DNA from 3 places in the Arthrobacter sp. TE12232 genome. Region 1 is predicted to be linked to each of the others. Evidence: riboswitches for the same ligand, from Rfam matches in the RefSeq annotation. Region 1 holds a riboswitch; each other region holds the start of a gene.
The links. A riboswitch is a leader RNA that binds a small molecule or an ion and turns the genes downstream of it on or off. The one in region 1 is predicted to bind thiamine pyrophosphate.
Positions count from the first base shown of each region.

Region 1 (6,228 bases):
TCCATGTGGATAGTTCTCAGGGTCATAACCCAAGTGTTGGCGTAAGCACCGAAGATCTAGAATACGCTAATTTTGCCTTCGGCCGCAAATGAGGCTGGTTCCGGCGGGTAGTCCGTGATAGGCGCCACTACGTTTTTACGCAGTGTTGCCGCAACGACTTCCGGAACCGTGCCCCACCATCCTAGCGGGTGTGCGGGGCGGGTTGGGTCAGGCGTGCAGTCTCGGCGCGTCGAAGAAGTGCACTTCGTAGCGTGAGGACTGCCGGAAGGCCAAGGCCATGGCCTCCCGCTCGCCGGCGGAGGCCTGCCGGGCCGCCGCGTCGGTGTACGCAATCGCCTGCCGGGTCGCGGCGGCAAAGTCCTCATCGGCGTACGTCCGCAGCCAGTCGGCGTAAGGGTGCGCCGCGGGGGCGCCGCCGGCCAGGAATTCCCGGTGCAGGGTGGCCCCGACTTCGGCGTAGAGCCAGAAGCACGGCAGGGCTGCCGCCACGAGCACGCCGTAGCTGCCCGAGACGGAGGCGGCCAGCAGGTGGTCCACGTAGGACTTCGTGACCGGGCCCAGGCCGGCCGCCGCGGGGCGGGTGCTGAGCCAGGAGCGGTGGAGCTCGGACTCGACCTCAAGGCAGGTCTGCGCCGAGCGGGCCCAGAACAGTTGTTCGGCCTCGGTGGGGGCGACGGCGGCGGCGCGGGCCAGGACCCGGGAGTAGCCGTTGAGGTAAATGGCGTCCTGGGCCAGGTAGTAGGCGAACTCGTGCTCGGGCAGGGTGCCGTCGGCGAGTCCGCGGATGAAGTCCAGGGCATAGATGGCGTCGAGATCGGCCGCGGCGCCATCGCGCAGGGCCGCGGCGAACTCGCCCTCCGCGGGGGTCTCCGCCGGCCCCTGGCTGTGCTGGCTGTGCTGAGAGCTCGTGCGGTCCTGCACGTGATGGAAGTGATGGACCGGGCCGTTGCCGGTGCCGACGTCCAGGGCCGAGGCTTCGCGGAGCGCACCCAGCAGCCACGGCTTGACCTCCCGCAGTGCGGCTTCCCAGTTCCCCACCCGCGCCTGCACCGTGGCCATGGCCGAGGACAGGGAGCAGCCGGTGCCGTGGCTGTTGCGGGTGGCGATCCGCTCCCCCGGCACCACCACGGTCTCCTGCCCCAGCAGCCCTACGGTGTTGACCAGCGCATCCGGGCAGCCGTCCCCGGCAATATCCCCGGCACCATCCCCGCCGGGGAGGTGTCCGCCCTTGACCAGGACGGTGGTGCCGCTCAGGGCGGCCAGGCGCTTGCCCTGCTCCAGGGCTTCCGCCCAGTCTGCCGCGACGGGTTCCTTAAGCAGGATGGCCAGCTCGGCAAGATTCGGCGTGATGAGGTCCGCCAGCGGCAGGAGGGCTTGCAGTGCGGCCTCGGCGGATTCCTTCAGGAGCCGGTCGCCGCTGGTGGCCACCATTACCGGGTCCAGGACCACGACGGCGGGTCGCACCTTTTCCAGCCAGGTGCGGACGGCGTCGATTACCGCGGCGTCACCCAGCATGCCGATTTTCAAGGCGTCGATGCCGATGTCGTCGCTGATGGCGTCCAGCTGCGCCGTGAGGAACTCTGCCGGAGGAACGTGGACGGCGCGCACGCCCCGGGTGTTTTGCGCCGTCAGGGCCGTGATGGCGGCCATGCCGTAGCCGCCGTTCGCAGCGATGCTCTTCAAGTCCGCTTGGATTCCTGCGCCGCCGGATGGGTCCGAGCCGGCGATGGCCAGCACCCGGGGAATGCGCAGCGGCGCAGACGGCGCGGAGGGCAGAAAATTGGGAGGTAGAAAAGCGTCGGGCAGAAATTCAGACGGATTCACTGTTGCGGACAAGTCAGACATCCCTTCGCCGGTGCTAACCGGACAGGTTCAACGGGTCTGGATCTCAGCCGGCCCGATGCGCGGCACCCCGTGTCAGTGGTCAAGCCTAGCCGCTGTCCCGGCGCTGCCCTGTTAACGGCGAAGCGGGCCCGGGCCGGAGCGGACGTATTGTTACGCCCGCTCCGGCCCGAACCCGCAATTTACACTTCAGCCGGATCAGTGGCGGAAGGGGTCAGCCGTAAAGGACTACAGCTCCGATGCCGGCACGCCGACTCCGAGGATGATCGGCTCGTTGCCGGCCGGGATGGCCGGCCTTGCCGCCGCGGGTGCCTTGGCCTCGTGAACCGAGCCGGCGGCGGCTGGCCGTGTTGCCTCGCGGTGCTCCACGGAGGTCTCGTTGGCTGCACCCTGGGCGCGGCTGGCGCTCCGGTTGCGGCGGCCGCGGCGGCCACGCGTCGTCGTGGTCTCCGCTGTCCGTGCAGCCGGTGCCTCGACGCGCGCAGGCTCGGGTGCCGTGGCTTGAGTCTCGTGCTGGGCCTGGGTGGCCGCCTGCCTGTTGGCCTGCGCCTCAGCCTCGCCCAGGTTGGCGAAGGCCTCGGTCAGCAGGTCCAGGGTCAGGGACGGCTCCGGCGTGCCCTCGGCGTGCTCGACGAACGGCAGGGCCACCTGCTCACCGCCGAACGTCAGCACAGCCGCCGGACGGCCTGCTGCCTCTTCCGTGGCGGCAAGCTTCGTGACGGCGTCGACGGCGGCCTGGCGGGCCCCGGCGTCGCTGGCAGCGGCCGCTTCACCGTCGTGCAGGTGCGCGGCGTGGGCCGCGGCGGCGACCTTTGCCAGCGCGGCACGGGTGGCTTCAGCCTTGGCGTGGCTTTCGGCCTCGGTGGGCTCGGCGTGGACGGCGGCCGGTGCGGACGGTGCGGACTCCGGGCCCTGGCCCCGGCCGCGGCGACGGCTCTTGCGTTCGGTGCGGGCGGCAGGCTGGGCCTCGGCGCGCGGGACGTAGTGCTCGGCAGCGACCGTGTTGGCCCTGCGGTGCTCGACGGGTTCGTCGTGGGTGACGATGCCGCGGCCCGCGCAGGCTTCACACTGTTCGCCGAAGACTTCCAGCAGCCCGGTGCCCATCCGCTTGCGGGTCATCTGCACGAGGCCCAGCGAGGTCACCTCCGCCACCTGGTGTTTGGTGCGGTCCCGGCCCAGGCACTCCACCATGCGGCGCAGCACAAGGTCGCGGTTGGATTCGAGCACCATGTCGATGAAGTCGATCACGATGATGCCGCCGATGTCGCGCAGCCGCAGCTGCCGGACGACTTCCTCGGCCGCTTCCAGGTTGTTCTTGGTGACGGTTTCTTCGAGGTTGCCGCCGGAGCCGGTGAACTTGCCGGTGTTGACGTCCACCACGGTCATGGCCTCGGTGCGGTCGATCACGAGGGACCCGCCGGAGGGCAGGAAGACCTTCCGGTCCAGGGCCTTGTGGATCTGCTCGTCGATGCGCCAGGCCGCGAAGATGTCCGTGTCCTTGGTCCACTTCTCGAGCCGGCCCACGAGGTCAGGCGCCACGTAGGTCACGTAGGCCTCGATGGTGTCCCAGGCTTCCTCGCCGGAGACGATCAGCTTGGAGAAGTCCTCGTTGAAGACGTCGCGGACCACCTTGATGGTGAGGTCGGGTTCGCCGTAGAGCAGCTCGGGGGCGAGGATCTTCGTGGAGGTCGACTGGCTCTCGATGCCTTCCCACTGCGCGCGGAGCCGGTTGATGTCGTGCGTCAGCTCTTCCTCCGACGCCCCTTCGGCCGCGGTGCGGACAATGACGCCCGCGTCCTCGGGCAGGCGGTCCTTGAGGATCCGCTTGAGGCGGTTGCGTTCGACGTCGGGCAGCTTGCGGGAGATGCCGGTCATGGAACCGCCGGGCACGTACACGAGGTAGCGGCCGGGCAGCGAGATCTGGCTGGTGAGCCGGGCACCCTTGTGGCCGACCGGGTCCTTGGTGACCTGGACCAGGACGGAGTCGCCGGACTTGAGCGCGTTTTCGATCCGGCGCTGCTTGCCTTCGAGGTTCACTGCATCCCAGTTCACTTCGCCGGCGTACAGGACGGCGTTGCGGCCGCGTCCGATGTCCACGAAGGCAGCTTCCATGGAGGGCAGCACGTTCTGGACCTTGCCCAGGTAGACGTTGCCGATCAGGGAGTCCTGCTGGGTCTTGGAGACGAAGTGCTCGGCCAGGACGCCGTCTTCCAGGACGGCGATCTGGATTCTGTCGTCGCGCTGGCGGACGATCATCTGCCGGTCCACGGATTCACGGCGGGCCAGGAACTCGGCTTCGGTGATCACGGTGCGGCGGCGGCCGGTGTCGCGGGATTCGCGGCGGCGCTGCTTCTTGGCCTCGAGGCGGGTGGAACCCTTGACCGAGGTGACGCGGTTGTTGACCGGGGCTTCGCTGATGGCCCGCGGCGCGCGCACGCGGGTCACGGTGTTGGGCGGATCGTCGTCTCCCCCGCCGGTCAGTTCCAGGTCCTGGTCACCGCGACGGCGGCGGCGCCGGCGGCGCGAGGTCACGCCGTCCTCGAGCGTCCCCTCCTGGCCCTCCTCGCCCTCTTCCTCGGTGCCTTCAACGTCGATCTCGGACTCGGCGGAGGTGCGGGTGCGTCCGCGGCGGCCGCGGCTACGGCGACGACGGCGGCTGCCGGCGTCCTCGTCCTCGTCGCCTTCTTCTTCCTCGGGCTCCGCTGCTGCAGCCGCCGGGGCCGGACGCACCACGGTGCTGAGGTCCGGGGCCTGGAAGATCACGGAGGTGAGGGCACCCGGTTCCAGGAAGAGCGATGCGGCAGGGCTTTCAGCCGGCTGCTCGTCTGCCGTGACGGGCTGTGCAGCCTGTGCCTGTGTTTCGGCGGGTGCGGCGGCCGCTTCTTCGGTTGCTTCTTCGGTTTCTTCTTCCGCCGCAGCTACTGCGTGGACCTCGTCGACCTTCGGAGCGGCCTTGGCGCGGCTGGCGCGGCGCCGGACCGGCTTTTCCGCAACGGCGGACTCTGTTGATTGTGCTGTTTCGGCGGGAGCTTCCGCGGCGGCGGCGTTGGCTTCGGGTTCGTCGGCGAAGGCCGGCAGGGGCTCCGGTGCGGCAACCGGCTTGCGGGCACGGGTGCGCCGTGCGGGGGCTTTTGCCTTGGGTTCGGGGGCTGCGGCCCGTTCGGCGGCGGCGAGCGGCTCATCCGAGGCGGTTGCTGCGGCCAGGGCCGCGGCTTCGGCCACAGCTTCGGCGGCCGCCGCGGGGTCGACCTTCGCGACGGGTGCCTTGCGGCGGGTCCGGACGGCCCTCTTCGGCGCTACCGGAGCCTCTGCTTCCGCATTTACGGCTGTTTCTTGCTTTTCCTCGGCAACAACTAGTTCTTCGTTACCGGCTACAACCTGATCATTATCCATATGTGGCGACACTCCTGCCCCTGATGCGCCGCCACATTCGGCGCCCGTTGGGGCAAATATGCGTCAACACCCGCAGGCATTGACAGAAGTCAATTGGATACCCTCAGGTTCGCACCGGCAGTGGGGTGCGGCAGCCCTGGAGGGCCGGCGAGATTGTTTTGGAACCCGTTGACCTACACGCCACAACCAGGTGCCGTCCAATGGCATTGCGGGACAGCTGGAATCAGAGGATCCGCAGCTCCCTGCTCATCATTGGCGGTCTTGAAACAAAATCGCCGGACCGGAATCCGGATGTGGATCGGGTTCCAGCCACGATCATTGTCTCACAAGAGCCGTCAAAGCTGGCGTAGGCAAGGCCGGAAGTGCCCCGGCTGCGGGCCGCGACGGGACAGACAGAGGCGTTTCCCGGCGCCGTCCAGCCCGCGGCGTTACAATCGGGGCCAGAAGCACCCGATCAAAAGGACTCATATTCCATGCCCAGCATCTCCAGCACTGCCGGTGACGCGACCGCGCACCAACCGGGCTCCGGACCGGCCCCCGCGGACCGGCCCCTTCCCACCATGACCCGCGACCGGCCGTTCGCCTGGCTCCTGCTGATCACCGGCGTGATTGGCTGGCTCGCATCCGGCGCCCTGGTGCTGGAGAAGCTCGAGGTCCTGAAGAACCCCAACCACGTCACGATCTGCGACGTGAACCCATGGATCTCCTGCGGCCAGGTCATGCAGACGCCGCAGAGTTCCGTGTTCGGCTTCCCGAACATGTTCATCGGAATCGTCGCGTTCGCGGTGATCATCACCACAGCCATGGGCATCCTGGCCGGCGCCAGGTTCGCCCGCTGGTACTGGCTGGGGCTTCAGACCGGCGTGAGCCTGGGCTTCGTGTTCGTGGTCTGGCTCTGGTCCCAGGCCCTGTACTCCATCCACATCCTCTGCCCGTTCTGCATGATCGTCTGGGCCATAATGATCCCGATGTTCGTCTGGGTGACCATCCGGA
Region 1 covers NZ_JBSSFK010000001.1:4,295,772-4,301,999, reverse strand. Annotated here, with positions in the region: gene ACVWZ7_RS19265 (bifunctional hydroxymethylpyrimidine kinase/phosphomethylpyrimidine kinase) at 208-1,845, opposite strand; TPP riboswitch at 1,828-1,925, opposite strand; gene ACVWZ7_RS19260 (Rne/Rng family ribonuclease) at 2,071-5,235, opposite strand; gene ACVWZ7_RS19255 (vitamin K epoxide reductase family protein) at 5,709-6,228, shown strand, end outside.

Region 2 (6,228 bases), 500 kb from region 1:
ATCACCAGCACGAAACGGTCGATCAGCCGCCGCAGCGGCGCGGTGGAGTGGGCGTAGGCCGCGCCGATGGCGGACTGCACGGCGGCCTGCGGCACTGTGCCGTCGAAGGGCGTGTAGCCGGCCCCGCGGAAGAGCATGCCGGCCGAGTGCACGATGGCCAGCTGGCGGGGATCCGTGGGGTCGAGGGTCCGCAGGTACTCGCCGTAGGGCGTTTCGCCGTCCCAGGGCTTGCCGAGAGCGTGAGTCTGGCGGTGGAAGTGCCGCAGCGACGCCTCGTCCGGGGCTGGCATGGTGCGCAGGATGCCGACCTTGCCCTGGAGCATCAGCCCGGCCGCCGCCATCCCGGTCATGAGGGAAATCTGGGCGTTCCAGTCCTCCACCGGAAGCGGCGGGGCCGCCACGATCCGGTAGCCGCCGTCGGGCAGTTGTTGGATCTCCTGTTCCGGCATGTTCAGGCTCGCGCCGCCGCGGAGGCGTTCCAGCTCCACGCGCTTGGTGCCCACCTCCTTCAGCAGCTGCAGCAGGGGCGTTGCGGTGCCGGCGTCGAGCTCGGCCTGGACACCCTTGTAGCTGAGCTTCGCGCGGCTGCGGACCTGGGCCCGGCGCACCAGCACCGAGGTCACCTCCGCCGCGGCGTCGAGTTCGAACTCCCAGACGAATGCCGCGCACAGCTGCCCGGCGAGCAGGCTACCGGCAGCCTCGCTGATGACCTCCGGATGCAGCGGGATCCGCCCGTCCGGGGTGTAGAAGGTCTGGCCGCGGCGGCGGGTCTCGGCGTCGAGCGCCCCGCCCGGCGCGACGAAGGACGGGACATCGGCGATGGCGTAAAGCACGTTGTAGCCCTCGCCGTTGCGCTCGATATACAGCGCCTGGTCGAGGTCGGTGGAGGACGCCGGATCGATCGTCACGAACTCGACATGGGTGAAGTCCAGGTCCGGCAGCTTGTGCTCGGCCACCGCCGCCTGCGCGTCGCGCAGCACGTCCTCGGGGAACGGACCGGGCAGTTCCAGCGTGGTGCGCAACGCCTTGAGAGCCCCGGCAAGCTGGTTCTGCTGCTCGTGGATACTCGGGGTCAGGCGATGATGGGACACGAAAATCAGGTTAGCCCGATTTCCGCTATTAGTCTTGGATTATGAGCCCAATCCCGGACGATCCTGCCCGCTACAACAGCTTCCTCACGGATCTGCTGGGAGTCATGGCGTACGGGGAGCTTTCGGCCTTCGAACGGCTGTCCTCGGACGCCCGCTATTCACCCACGCTGCATGACCGTGCGGTGCTGGGCAGGATCGCGGTAGTCGAGTTCCAGCACTACGAACTCGTCCGGGCCCGGCTCGAGGCCATGGGCCTGGACACGGAGGCCGCCATGCTGCCGTTCCAGCCGTCCGTGGACCACTTCCATGAGCGCACACGCCCGGCGGACTGGTACGAATCCCTCATGAAGGCCTACGTGATCGACACCGTCTCCGCGGACTTCTACCGTGCCGTCGCCAGGCACGTCGACACCGCGACCCGGGAACTGATCGAGCAGATCCAGTCCGCCGAGGAGGCCACGGCCGTGCTGCAGGAGCGGCTCAAGGCGGCCCTGGCCGATGACCCCCGGCTGGCGTCGCGCCTGGCGCTGTGGGCCAGGCGCCTGCTGGGCGAGGCACTGACCCAAGCCCAGCGGGTCAGTCTCGAACACGCCTTCCTCGGCGGGCTCTCAGGCCTGGACGACGCCGGCGCCAGGGAACTGGTCAGGGCTCTGACGGCCGAACTCGCCACAAACCACTCGCGCCGGATGGCCGCGCTGGGACTGGCGGGGTAGCTCCGCCGCCGGGGCGGAAACCCGAACGGAACCTGTTCAGGAATCGGCGGCATCCAGCGCCGCCAGCAGTGCGCCGGCTGCGTGGGCCGGATCATCGGCGTCGGTGATTGCCCGGACCACGACGATCCGGCGGGCACCGGCGTCGACTACCTGCTCAACATTGCCGAGGTCGATGCCGCCGATCGCAAACCACGGCAACAAGCTTTCGACCCGGCCGTCGACCGTGCCGGCTCCCTCCCCATCCGCCCGGCCGGTCGCCTCGGCGGCGTAACGCACCAGGTCGAGGCCGACGGCGGCGCGTCCAGGCTTGGTGGGAGTGGCCCACACGGGTCCCACGCAGAAGTAGTCGAGTCCCTTGCGGCCGGGGGAGGACGCAATGGCGGCGTCCACCTGCTCCGGGCTGTGGGTGGACAATCCGACTATGGTTTTCTTGCCGAGGAGGCCGCGGGCGGCGTCGAGCGAAATATCCTTCTGCCCGATATGGAACACCGGAGCCCCGGACAAAGAGGCGATGTCCGCCCGGTCATTGACGGCCCAGAGCCGTCCGTGCCGCTGCGCTGCGGCGTGCAGGACCTCCAGGAGCTCCAGTTCCTCGGCCGCCTCAAGCGACTTGTCGCGCAGCTGGATGATGTCCACCCCGCCGGCGAATGCGGCGTCCACAAAGTCCTCGAAGTCGCCGCGGTCCTGCCGGGCGTCGGTGCACAAGTAGAGGCGGGCGGTGGTGTGGAGGGAGTCCTGGCTCATGACACCAGCCTAGTTCCTCTAAACTGGGCGCATACCGCGGGAGCCCGCAGCGGCCACGTCATCGCTGCACGGCTGAGAGGGCGTCAGAGCCGACCGCTTGACCTGATCCGGCTAGTACCGGCGTAGGGAAGGAATTTTTTATGGGCACAAGAACCAGCCGTGAAGCCGAAGCCGCAGATGACGCCGCCTACCGGGTTTGTGACACGGGCCCGGGTTCCGCAGAGGACCTCACCGCACAGGACACATCCGCACAGGACGTCGCTGTTGACGTTGCGGTGATCGGCGGCGGGGTGATCGGCCACGGCATCGCGTTCGAGGCCAGCCGTGCGGGCCGGTCCGTGGTGTTGATCGATGACGCGCCCGGCAGCGGGGCCAGCTGGGCCGCCGCCGGAATGCTGGCCCCCGTCAGCGAACTGCACTATCAGGAAGAACAGCTCCTGGAACTGATGCTCGAGTCCTCCCGGCTGTGGCCCGACTTCGTGGCCGGGATCGATGCCGGTGCCGGGATCGACGCCGATGCCAGTGCCGCCAGCGGCCCGGGATCCCGGGCAGGGTCCAGTACCGGCTACCTGACGACGCCGACCCTCGCCGTCGGTGCCGATGCGGCGGACCGGCGCGCGCTCGCGGACCTGAGGGAAGTCCAGCAGGACTCCGGCCTCACCGTGGAGCCCCTGACCGTGCGCGAGGCACGCAGCCGGGAACCTTTGCTCAGCCCCGGTATCTCGTGCGCATTCGATATCCCGGCCGACCACCAGGTGGACCCCCGCATGCTGATTGCCCGGCTCACCAGGCTGCTCGACGCGGAGGGCCGCTGCAGATTCGTCCGTCGGCGCGCGGCGGGGCTGCTGTGGGAGGACGGACGCGTCGCCGGTGTCCGGCTCGCGGGCGGCGGTTCCGTGCGGGCCGCGGAAACCGTGGTCGCCAACGGGCTCGGCGCCCCCGACCTTGACGGGCTGCCCGCTGGACTGAAACTCCCGCTGCGGCCGGTCTACGGCGACATCCTTCGGCTCCGCGTGCCCGCGCACCTGCAACCACTGCTTACGGCCACCGTGCGTGGCATGGTGCGCGGGGTGCCGGTGTATATCGTCCCGCGGCAGGACGGCACTGTGGTGATCGGCGCCACCCAACGCGAAGACGGCCCGTCGGATCCGCACGCTGTTTCCGCCGGCGGCGTCTACCAGCTGCTCCGAGACGCTCAGCAGCTGGTGCCCGCTGTAGCCGAGCTGGAACTACTCGAAGCCACGGCGCGCGCCCGCCCCGGCACACCGGACAACGCCCCGATGCTGGGGCGCGTCTCGCGCCCGGAAGGCGGGGACGTCCCGGGCCTCATCATCGCCACGGGATTCTTCCGGCACGGCGTCCTGCTGACCCCGGCAGCCGCCGTCGTCTGTCGTCAGCTCATGGACGGTATGCCGGACCCGCGCTGGGCCGGGTTCCGCCCCGACCGTTTCTCCCGCACCCCGGATGCGTCCGGGGACAGCCCCAACAAGGAAGCAGCATGAACATCAGACTGAACGGAACGGAGCAGAGCGTCGCCGACGGCGCCTCCGTCAGCACACTCGTCAGCCAGCTCACGGGCCGGAGCATCGGCCCCGACGGCCGGGCTGCCGACGGGCAGAAGCTCGGTGTCGCGGTGGCCCGCAACGCTGAAGTGGTGCCCCGCAGCCAGTGGCACGCCACCGCGCTCGCCGACGGCGACGACGTCGAACTTGTTACGGCAGTCCAGGGAGGATGACCAGCATGAACGAAACGACTCTTGCAGGATCGCCGGCCCGGCCGGCTGCCGGGGCCCTCGCCGATCCGTTCGTGGTGGACGGCGTGACGCTCGGATCCCGGCTTATCATGGGCACCGGCGGTGCGCCGAGCCTGGACGGGCTGGGCGCGGCGCTTTTGGCTTCCGGGACGGAATTGACCACCGTGGCGATGCGCCGCTATTCACCGGCGGAAACGGGATCGCTGTTCCAGCTGCTCGTGGACCACAACATCCGAGTGCTGCCGAACACAGCCGGTTGCTTCACCGCCAAGGACGCCGTACTCACCGCCGAACTGGCCCGCGAGGCCCTGGAGACGGACTGGGTCAAGCTCGAAGTCATTGCCGACGAGCACACCCTGCTGCCGGACGCGGTCGAGCTCGTGGACGCAACTGAGCAGCTGGTGGCCCGCGGCTTCAAGGTCTTCGCGTACACCAACGATGACCCCGTGCTGGCCCTGCGGCTCGAAAACCTCGGGGCGACGGCGGTGATGCCGCTGGGTGCCCCGATCGGGACCGGCCTGGGCATCCTGAACCCGCACAACATCGAGCTGATCGTCTCGCGGGCGTCCGTGCCCGTGGTGCTCGATGCCGGAATCGGCACGGCCTCGGACGCGGCCCTGGCGATGGAACTTGGCTGCGACGCCGTGCTGCTGGCCACGGCCGTGACCCGTGCCCAGAATCCCGCGCTCATGGGGGAGGCCTTCAAACACGCCGTCATCGCCGGCAGGCTGGCGAAAGCGGCCGGCAGGATCCCGCGGCGCGAACACGCGCTGGCGTCCTCGGCGATGGAAGGCCGGGCCGAGTTCCTGTAACGTCTGCGTTCCTCTGAAAGGCCGGTGAGGCTGGCAGGTCTGACCTGGTTCCGCCAGCAGGACCGCTTCATCACAGATCCTCATCACCAGGCGGAGCCTTGCATCGCCCATCGGCGCCTGTCATCGCCGATATGCGCCTTGCAGGCCCGTGGCCGGCGAGGGAAGCCATAGCCCCTACGGCGTCCGCGAGGAACTCCGATGAGTCTGCGTCGAACTGCCGGGATACTGCCCCCGTTGCCAGGAACGCGCAGGGACAAACAGCGAACACCGACCTATGAGAGAACGACTACTAGTCGGGGCGGAAGTATTTGTTGCGTCGGGGTTTTTGGCGGGGGTCGACATGGGGTGGCGGGATGAACCAGGGGATGCCGCTGCGCATCTGGATGGTCCATTGTTCCTTGTGGATCAGATGGTGGTGGTGGGAGCACAGGAGGGTGCCGTTGTCCGTGCTTGTGGACCCGCCGCGGGACCAGTAGGTGATGTGGTGGGCTTCGCACCAGGGTGCGGGGATGGTGCATTGCGGGAAGGCGGCGCCCTGGTCCCGGGCGGTGAGGGCTTTGCGGATGTGGGGCGGGAAGATCCGTGCGGTGCGTCCGATGTCCAGGATCCGGCCTTCTCCGCCGAGCAGGACGGGGATGATGTCGGCGTCGCAGGCGATCTTCCGGATGGTGGAGGCGGTGACGGGTCCGGTGAACATCAGCGTTCCCGTGCCCGGGCCGGGCGTGGCGGTGGGGTCGTTGGGGGTGCCGGTGCGGTCGAGGCGGCCGAGGAGGTCCCGGTAGTCGATGGTGGCCATGACCTGGGGCCGGAGTCCGCCGGCGGCGGGCAGGGCCCCGGCGGCGAGGGCGGCGTCGCAGGCGCCGACCAGGCCGTCGAGCAGTCGTTGCGGCCGCGAGCGGCGGTCCAGGACGTCGGCCGCACCGGCCGTGGTGCTTACGGCCGCGTCAGACCGGGCGGCCGCTCCGACGGCGTGTCCGCTACCGTCACGGATCCCGCCGGCCGCGGCCACGTCAGTGACCGCGGCGTTGGTTTCCCGGCCGGCCCTGGCGGCGCCGTCCGTCGCCGCGTCGGTGGCCGCGCCGTCGCCGGTGCCGGGGTCGGCTGTTGGGTCCGGG
Region 2 covers NZ_JBSSFK010000001.1:3,797,020-3,803,247, forward strand. Annotated here, with positions in the region: gene ACVWZ7_RS17020 (RNB domain-containing ribonuclease) at 1-1,091, opposite strand, end outside; gene ACVWZ7_RS17025 (ferritin-like fold-containing protein) at 1,133-1,804, shown strand; gene thiE (thiamine phosphate synthase) at 1,841-2,548, opposite strand; TPP riboswitch at 2,575-2,695, shown strand; gene thiO (glycine oxidase ThiO) at 2,689-4,050, shown strand; gene thiS (sulfur carrier protein ThiS) at 4,047-4,283, shown strand; gene ACVWZ7_RS17045 (thiazole synthase) at 4,289-5,113, shown strand; gene ACVWZ7_RS17050 (DUF222 domain-containing protein) at 5,403-6,228, opposite strand, start outside.
Region 2: another riboswitch for thiamine pyrophosphate. It lies ahead of thiO (glycine oxidase ThiO); the one in region 1 lies ahead of ACVWZ7_RS19265 (bifunctional hydroxymethylpyrimidine kinase/phosphomethylpyrimidine kinase).

Region 3 (6,228 bases), 1.4 Mb from region 1:
CCGCCTACATCCACGCCGTGCTTGGCGAGGACGCCCCGGTCCCGCCGGTGCCGTCGGCGGTCCGGCCCGGCCAGCAGCAGGGCGGCGGGAAATGAACCGGAAAAGGATCTCCCTGCGCCAGGAACTGCCGCTGCTGGTGTGGCTCGTGTTTGTCTGGGGTGCCCTGTGGCAGAACTTCAGCCCCGGCAACCTCCTCTTCGGCGCCCTCATCGCCGTGGTCGTGGCGCGGGTTTTCTACCTGCCCCCGGTGGAACTCGGCGGCCGCTTCAACGTGCTCCGCGCCGTCCCCTTCGCCGTCGTCTTCCTCGGAAAAGTCGTCGCGGCCAGTTTCCAGGTCCTCTACCTCGCCGTGGTCCGCGGCCCGGACGTGGTCAGCGCAATCGTCGCCGTGCCGCTGCGGAGCCATTCGGACCTCCTCGTGACGGCCACCGGGCACGTGATCTCGCTGATTCCCGGATCACTCGTGGTGGAGGTGGACAGGTCCACGTCCACCCTCTACATTCACGGCATCAACGTCCGCAACGCCCAAGACGCGGCCAAGCTGCGCAAGGAAGTCCGCGACACCGAGGCCGGGCTGATCAGGATCATGGGGACCAAAGAGGAACTGTCCGCACTTGCCCAGGAGGCCGCCGCATGATGCAGATCGTCCTGACGGTGACAGCCGTCGTACTTTCCCTGGCCGCCGCGGGGGCGATCATCCGGATCGCGCGGGGCCCGTCGCTGCTGGACCGGGTGCTGGCCGCCGACGTGCTCCTGGCCATCTTCGGTGCGGCCCTGTGCATCGACATGGCCGCTAACCGGCACCTGAACAACCTGATGCTGCTGGTGGCTATTTCCCTCATCGGGTTCGTCGGCTCGGTCACCGTGGCCAGGTTCGTGGCCGACCGGAGGGAGAACGTCCGTGAATCCTGAAACAGTGATCGACGCCGTCTCTGCCGTGTTTATGGTGGTCGGCGCCCTGATGTCCCTCGGCGCGGCCGTCGGACTGCTGCGGTTCCCGGACCTCATGAGCAGGATGCACGCCGCCACCAAACCGCAGGTCCTGGGGCTCTTCCTGCTCCTGGCCGCCCTTGGCCTGCAGATGCGCACCTGGTGGGTGTGGCCCGTCCTGGTGGTGGCGTGGCTCTTCCAACTGCTGACCGTCCCAGTTTCAGCCCACATGGTGGGGCGGGCCGGCTACCGCACCAAGCACCTTCACCCGGAACTGCTGAGCGCCGACGAACTTGAGGCCGTCGTTCAGAAGGCCGCCCGGCAGGCGGCTGCCCGCCATGGAACGGACGACGACGCCGACCGTTGAGGGTGGACCGATACGAAAATAGTGGCGGCCGCGCGGCTGCTTGCGTGCCAGAATCCTCACATGACCAAGGAACGCAGTGAACTGAAGAGCATCGGATACGAGATCTTCATCGGTATCCTTTCGATCCTGTCGATCGTGAATCTCTTGCTCTTGTATGCCGTGCAGGAGAAGTCGCTCGACACCGTACTCACCGTGATGAACTCCGTTTTCAGCGCGATCTTCGTCGCCGACTTCCTTTACCGGATCTTCACCGCGCCATCGGCGGGCGCCTATTTCTTCAAGCACTTCGGCTGGGCCGACCTCTTGGCGAGCGTGCCTGTGGCGCAATTCAAGATCCTGCGCATCTTCCGGCTGATCCGGGTGTACCGCCTGCTCCGCGATGTCGGCATCCGCACGATCGGCCGCGCGCTGAGCAAAGATCGGGCCGGCAGTTCCCTGTACATACTGCTGCTCATGGGCATATTGGTGCTGGAATTCGGAAGCCTCTCGGTGCTCCGCGTCGAGCAGGGCGCCCCGGGGGCCAATATCAGGACCGCTTCGGACGCCCTCTGGTACACGATCGTCACGATCTCGACAGTCGGATACGGAGACCAATATCCGGTCACGGATGCGGGCCGTATTATCGGGGCAGGCATCATTGTCATCGGTGTCGGCATCTTCGGTACGTTCACCGGTTACCTTGCCAACTTCTTCCTGTCGCCCAAGAAGAAGGAACCCGCGCCGCTAGTCGATGCGGCCGACACGGGTACGGTCGAAGGACTCCGCCTGCGCCTCGAAGAGTCCGAAGCCAAGCTCACCGAGATCAGGAAGCTGCTCGTCGAGCCAAGCTAGTCAACGTCCTTGAAATGCCCTCGTTAGACGACGTCCTGGGTCTTGGCGAAGCGGGTGATCGCGCGCTGGGTGCCGCGGTTGGCGAGCACCTGGATGACGGTGCTGACCGCGGCCGAGATCAGCGCGAACGCCAATGCGTGGTGCAGCGTGGTGGGGACGTCGTCGTTGTCCGTGGGCGGCTTGCTGCCCGTGGACTTCTCCCAGACGGTGTCAACGAGCTTGGCGCCGGCGTAACCGGCCAGGAGGCTGACGCCGGTGCCGAGCAGCTTGATGAAGAGGTTCATTCTTCGTAACTCCTTAAGGGAGGAAACAGGGCTGCCCCTAGCCTAGCGTTCCTTGCCCGGGCATCCAGACAGGGCCAACGCCCCTGTATTGCCTCGCCCGCCGGACGTACTTTTGAGCATGGAACAGCCCCGGACCCGCCCGCTCGGCCATGCCCGGGGCGCCGCGGCGGACAGTCAGAGCTGGCGGCAACTCTACTTCTGGGCCGGAATCTCCGCCGTCGCGTTCGTGGCGTTGTTGATCGTGGCAGTGGTTCTGGACGCCATTGCCCCGCCACCGATCCACGGCGGTGCCGAAACCCTCGAGTTCATCGCCGGGCACACGGCGGTCTACGTCGCCGAACAACTCCTGTGGACCGTGCCCAACATTCTTCCGGTTCTGGTATTCGTGACCCTCTTCGTGGCACTCGCCCCGCTGAACAAGAGCCTGGCCCTCATGGCCACGGTGATCGGCGCCCTGCCGTGGGCGCTGTTCCTGGCCGTTCCGGTCACGAGCCGCGGATCGATGATCCTGGTCAATCTCAGTGACAGCTACGCGAACGCGATCGGCACCGCCGGGGCCGATGCCCGGCTCCGCTATGCCGCCGCGGCGGAGGCGCTGATCGCCGAGAACAACACGCCTGCCGCCGTCGGCGTCCTGTCCGCGCTCGGCATCCTGCTGATGTCGCTGACCATGCTCAAGGGCGTGCTGCCCCGTGCGGTGGCCTGGCTCGGCGTGGCCGCGGGCGCGGTTGGCGTGGTGGCGGAGGTACTCCGGTTCGCCGTTCCGGAGGTCTACCTGGTGTACGGCATCCTGATGTGGGCCTGGTTCACGGCGGTGGGGATTGCGCTGATCCGGCTGTCCCGGAGGACGCCGCGCGCGGACGGCGCCGCCGCCTAAGCTCCCGGCGTGAGGACCGTCCGTAAAGCCTCGACCACGAGGTCGTGGTCTGCCTTCTGCGGCAGCCCGGAGACAGTCACGACGGCTACGGCACCGGTGCCGCGCACGTAGATGGGGAACGCTCCGCCGTGGGCGGCGAACTCCATCTGATCGAACCAGGCGTTGTCCTCGATCCTTCCGCCGGCAGCGCGGGCCCGGAGGCCCACCAGCAGGGACGGGACCTCGTAGCGCTGGGCCGTGCGCTTCTTGGCGTTGATCCAGCGTTCGTTGTCCGGAGTGGCGCCGTCCAGCGCCGCGTGGAAGAGCACCTGCTCGCCCTTGGTGATGTCGACGGCGATGGGCAGCGAGCGTTGCCTGCCCAGTTCGACCAGGAGCAGCCCGAGGTCCAGGGCATCGTCCTTGCTGAACGATGCGAACTGGAGCGCATCCATTTCGGCCAGCACGCGGCCAATGAGCGCCGCCAGGGAACCGTGCGGTTGCGGCTCGCTCGAGTCCGGGTCGTACTCGGCGGAGGGATCTGGCGTGGCCGGTGTGTGCGTCAAAATGGTCCAGCTTTCCGGTGGGCGACAAGGCCGCCCGCTCGCGGGTCCGGGGGCCGACACGTCGACTCTACCAAGCGGCTCTTCCCGGCCGCGGGGTGCGCCTGGGGCAGGCCGCGGATTGTGACAGCACTCCACTGATAACCCGGGCCGTTCGGGTGTAAACTGAGCCAGCCCACAAGGGCGAAATAATTACGACAGGGGAGCGCCGCCGTCGGGCATCGCCGGAAGAGTCCGGGGAAACCAGTGGTGGGCGCTGAGAGTGCGGACAGCCGCAGACCCTCGAACCTGATCCGGTTAGTACCGGCGCAAGGGAGTCGAGTTCTCAGGGTGCGCGGAGGGCGGCGGAAGCCGAGGCCGGCCGGAGCACCCTCCCCTCCTGTTCCTCAGGAGGACGACATGACAGATATTTCAGCACAGCATGGTTCCAGCAGCCGTTCATCGGCCCGGCGCACCTACAACTGGCGTGTGGTGGACATTGTGGTTGCCGCCTTGATCGCCGTCGCCGGGGGCGTCATCTTCTGGGCCTGGGATCAGGGCGCGAACCTGATTTCCACCCCGGTCAACACGATCTACCCGCCGCTCAGCGGACTCTACGCCGGCGGATGGATGATCCCGGCAGTGCTCGGCATGCTCATCATCCGCAAGCCCGGGGCAGCCCTCTTCTGCGAGACGGTGGCGGCCACGGGCGAGCTGATCATGGGCTCGCAGTACGGCACCACGGTCCTGATCTCCGGAGTCCTGCAGGGCCTCGGCGCGGAACTGGTGTTCGCGGCCTTCCTCTACAAGAAGTTCAACCTCCCGGTGTCCCTCCTGGCCGGAGCCGGCGCGGGCCTCTTCTGCGGCCTGAACGACTCCTTCCTGCCGTGGGGCTGGAACATTGCCTACGAAGCCGGCGACAAGCTCGCCTACATCGTCTTCACCACCATCTCCGGCGCCGTGATTGCCGGCGGACTGTCCTGGCTCGCCACCCGCGGCCTGGCCAAGACCGGCGTGCTGGGCTCCTTTGCCTCCCGCAAGGCCGCCACGGAGCCTGTCTTCTCCTGAACCACGTTCCTGCACCCACTCCGGAACGGCCCTCTTGGAATTGCACAGGCGACTCATGACATCTTCACCAGGCGTACGCCCGGCCGCCGTCACAGCCCGCGGCTGGGGCTGGCGGCACGCCGGAAGGCTCCGGCCTGCGGTCAGCGGACTTGACCTGGACATCCGGCCGGGGGAGCGCGTGCTCCTGCTGGGCCCGTCCGGCGCCGGCAAATCAACCCTGCTCCACGCCCTGGCGGGTGTGCTCGGGGACGGCGCGGTGGGGGAGGCTGGCGACGCCAAAGAATCCGACGAGACCGGCAGCCTGCTGATCGATGGCGCTGCGCCCCGTGCACAGCGCGGCCGCGCCGGGCTCGTGCAGCAGGACCCGGAAACCCAGGTGGTGCTCTCGCGCCTCGGCGACGACGTCGCCTTCGGCGCCGAAAACCTCTCTGTCCCGGCCGGGGAGATCTGGCCGCGGGTCCGCGAGGCGCTCGACGACGTCGGGCTGGGCAGGCTGCCGCTGGACCACCCGACGTCGGCGCTGTCGGGCGGCCAAAAGCAGCGCCTGGCGCTCGCCGGGATCCTCGCGATGCGGCCGGGGTTGCTGCTGCTCGACGAGCCCACCGCCAACCTGGATCCCGCCGGCGTCCTGGAAGTCCGCGACGCCGTTGGCCGCTGCCTGGACAAGACCGGCGCCACCCTGGTGGTGGTGGAGCACCGGGTGGCGGTCTGGAAGGACCTCGTGGACCGGATCGTGGTGCTGCAGCCCGGGTCCGCCACGGACTCCGCGGTCCTGATTGACGGGCCGCCGGACCAGGTCCTGGCCGAGGCGCGGGACATGCTCATCGGTGCGGGCGTCTGGGTGCCCGGCTACGTGCCCGCAACACGTTCCCGGACCGCCCCGGCCTCCGGGCAGCTCCTGCTCTCGTCGGACGCCCTCGCGGTCTCCCGCGAGCGGCCGCGGCGGGCCGGACTGCGCCAGGGTTTCCGCACGATTGCGCCGCGCCCCGTGCAATCCGGGGTCATGGCCCGGGTCCGTGCCGGAGAGGCCTTGACCATCACCGGGCAGAACGGTTCGGGCAAGTCGACCCTGGCACTGACGCTCGCCGGCCTCCTGCGCCCCGTGGCGGGGACGGTCTCCGCCACGACGGAACTCAGTGGTTGCGCCATCGGTCGCGTAGGTGATGGCGCCGGGACCGACCCGTACCGGTGGAAAGCCCAGCAGCTGATCGCCAGGATCGGGACCGTGTTCCAGGAACCCGAGCACCAGTTTGTCACCGGCAGGGTCCACGACGAACTTATGTTCGGGCCCCGCCACCTCGGCTACGGCGAGGACCGTGTGGACGAGCTCCTGGAGCGGCTGCGGCTGACGGA
Region 3 covers NZ_JBSSFK010000001.1:2,848,697-2,854,924, forward strand. Annotated here, with positions in the region: gene ACVWZ7_RS12615 (Na+/H+ antiporter subunit D) at 1-95, shown strand, start outside; gene ACVWZ7_RS12620 (Na+/H+ antiporter subunit E) at 92-637, shown strand; gene ACVWZ7_RS12625 (monovalent cation/H+ antiporter complex subunit F) at 634-912, shown strand; gene mnhG (monovalent cation/H(+) antiporter subunit G) at 902-1,297, shown strand; gene ACVWZ7_RS12635 (ion transporter) at 1,358-2,128, shown strand; gene ACVWZ7_RS12640 (DUF4235 domain-containing protein) at 2,152-2,412, opposite strand; gene ACVWZ7_RS12645 (DUF4386 family protein) at 2,531-3,289, shown strand; gene ACVWZ7_RS12650 (heme-degrading domain-containing protein) at 3,286-3,831, opposite strand; TPP riboswitch at 4,018-4,161, shown strand; gene ACVWZ7_RS12655 (ECF transporter S component) at 4,228-4,875, shown strand; gene ACVWZ7_RS12660 (ABC transporter ATP-binding protein) at 4,931-6,228, shown strand, end outside.
Region 3: another riboswitch for thiamine pyrophosphate. It lies ahead of ACVWZ7_RS12655 (ECF transporter S component); the one in region 1 lies ahead of ACVWZ7_RS19265 (bifunctional hydroxymethylpyrimidine kinase/phosphomethylpyrimidine kinase).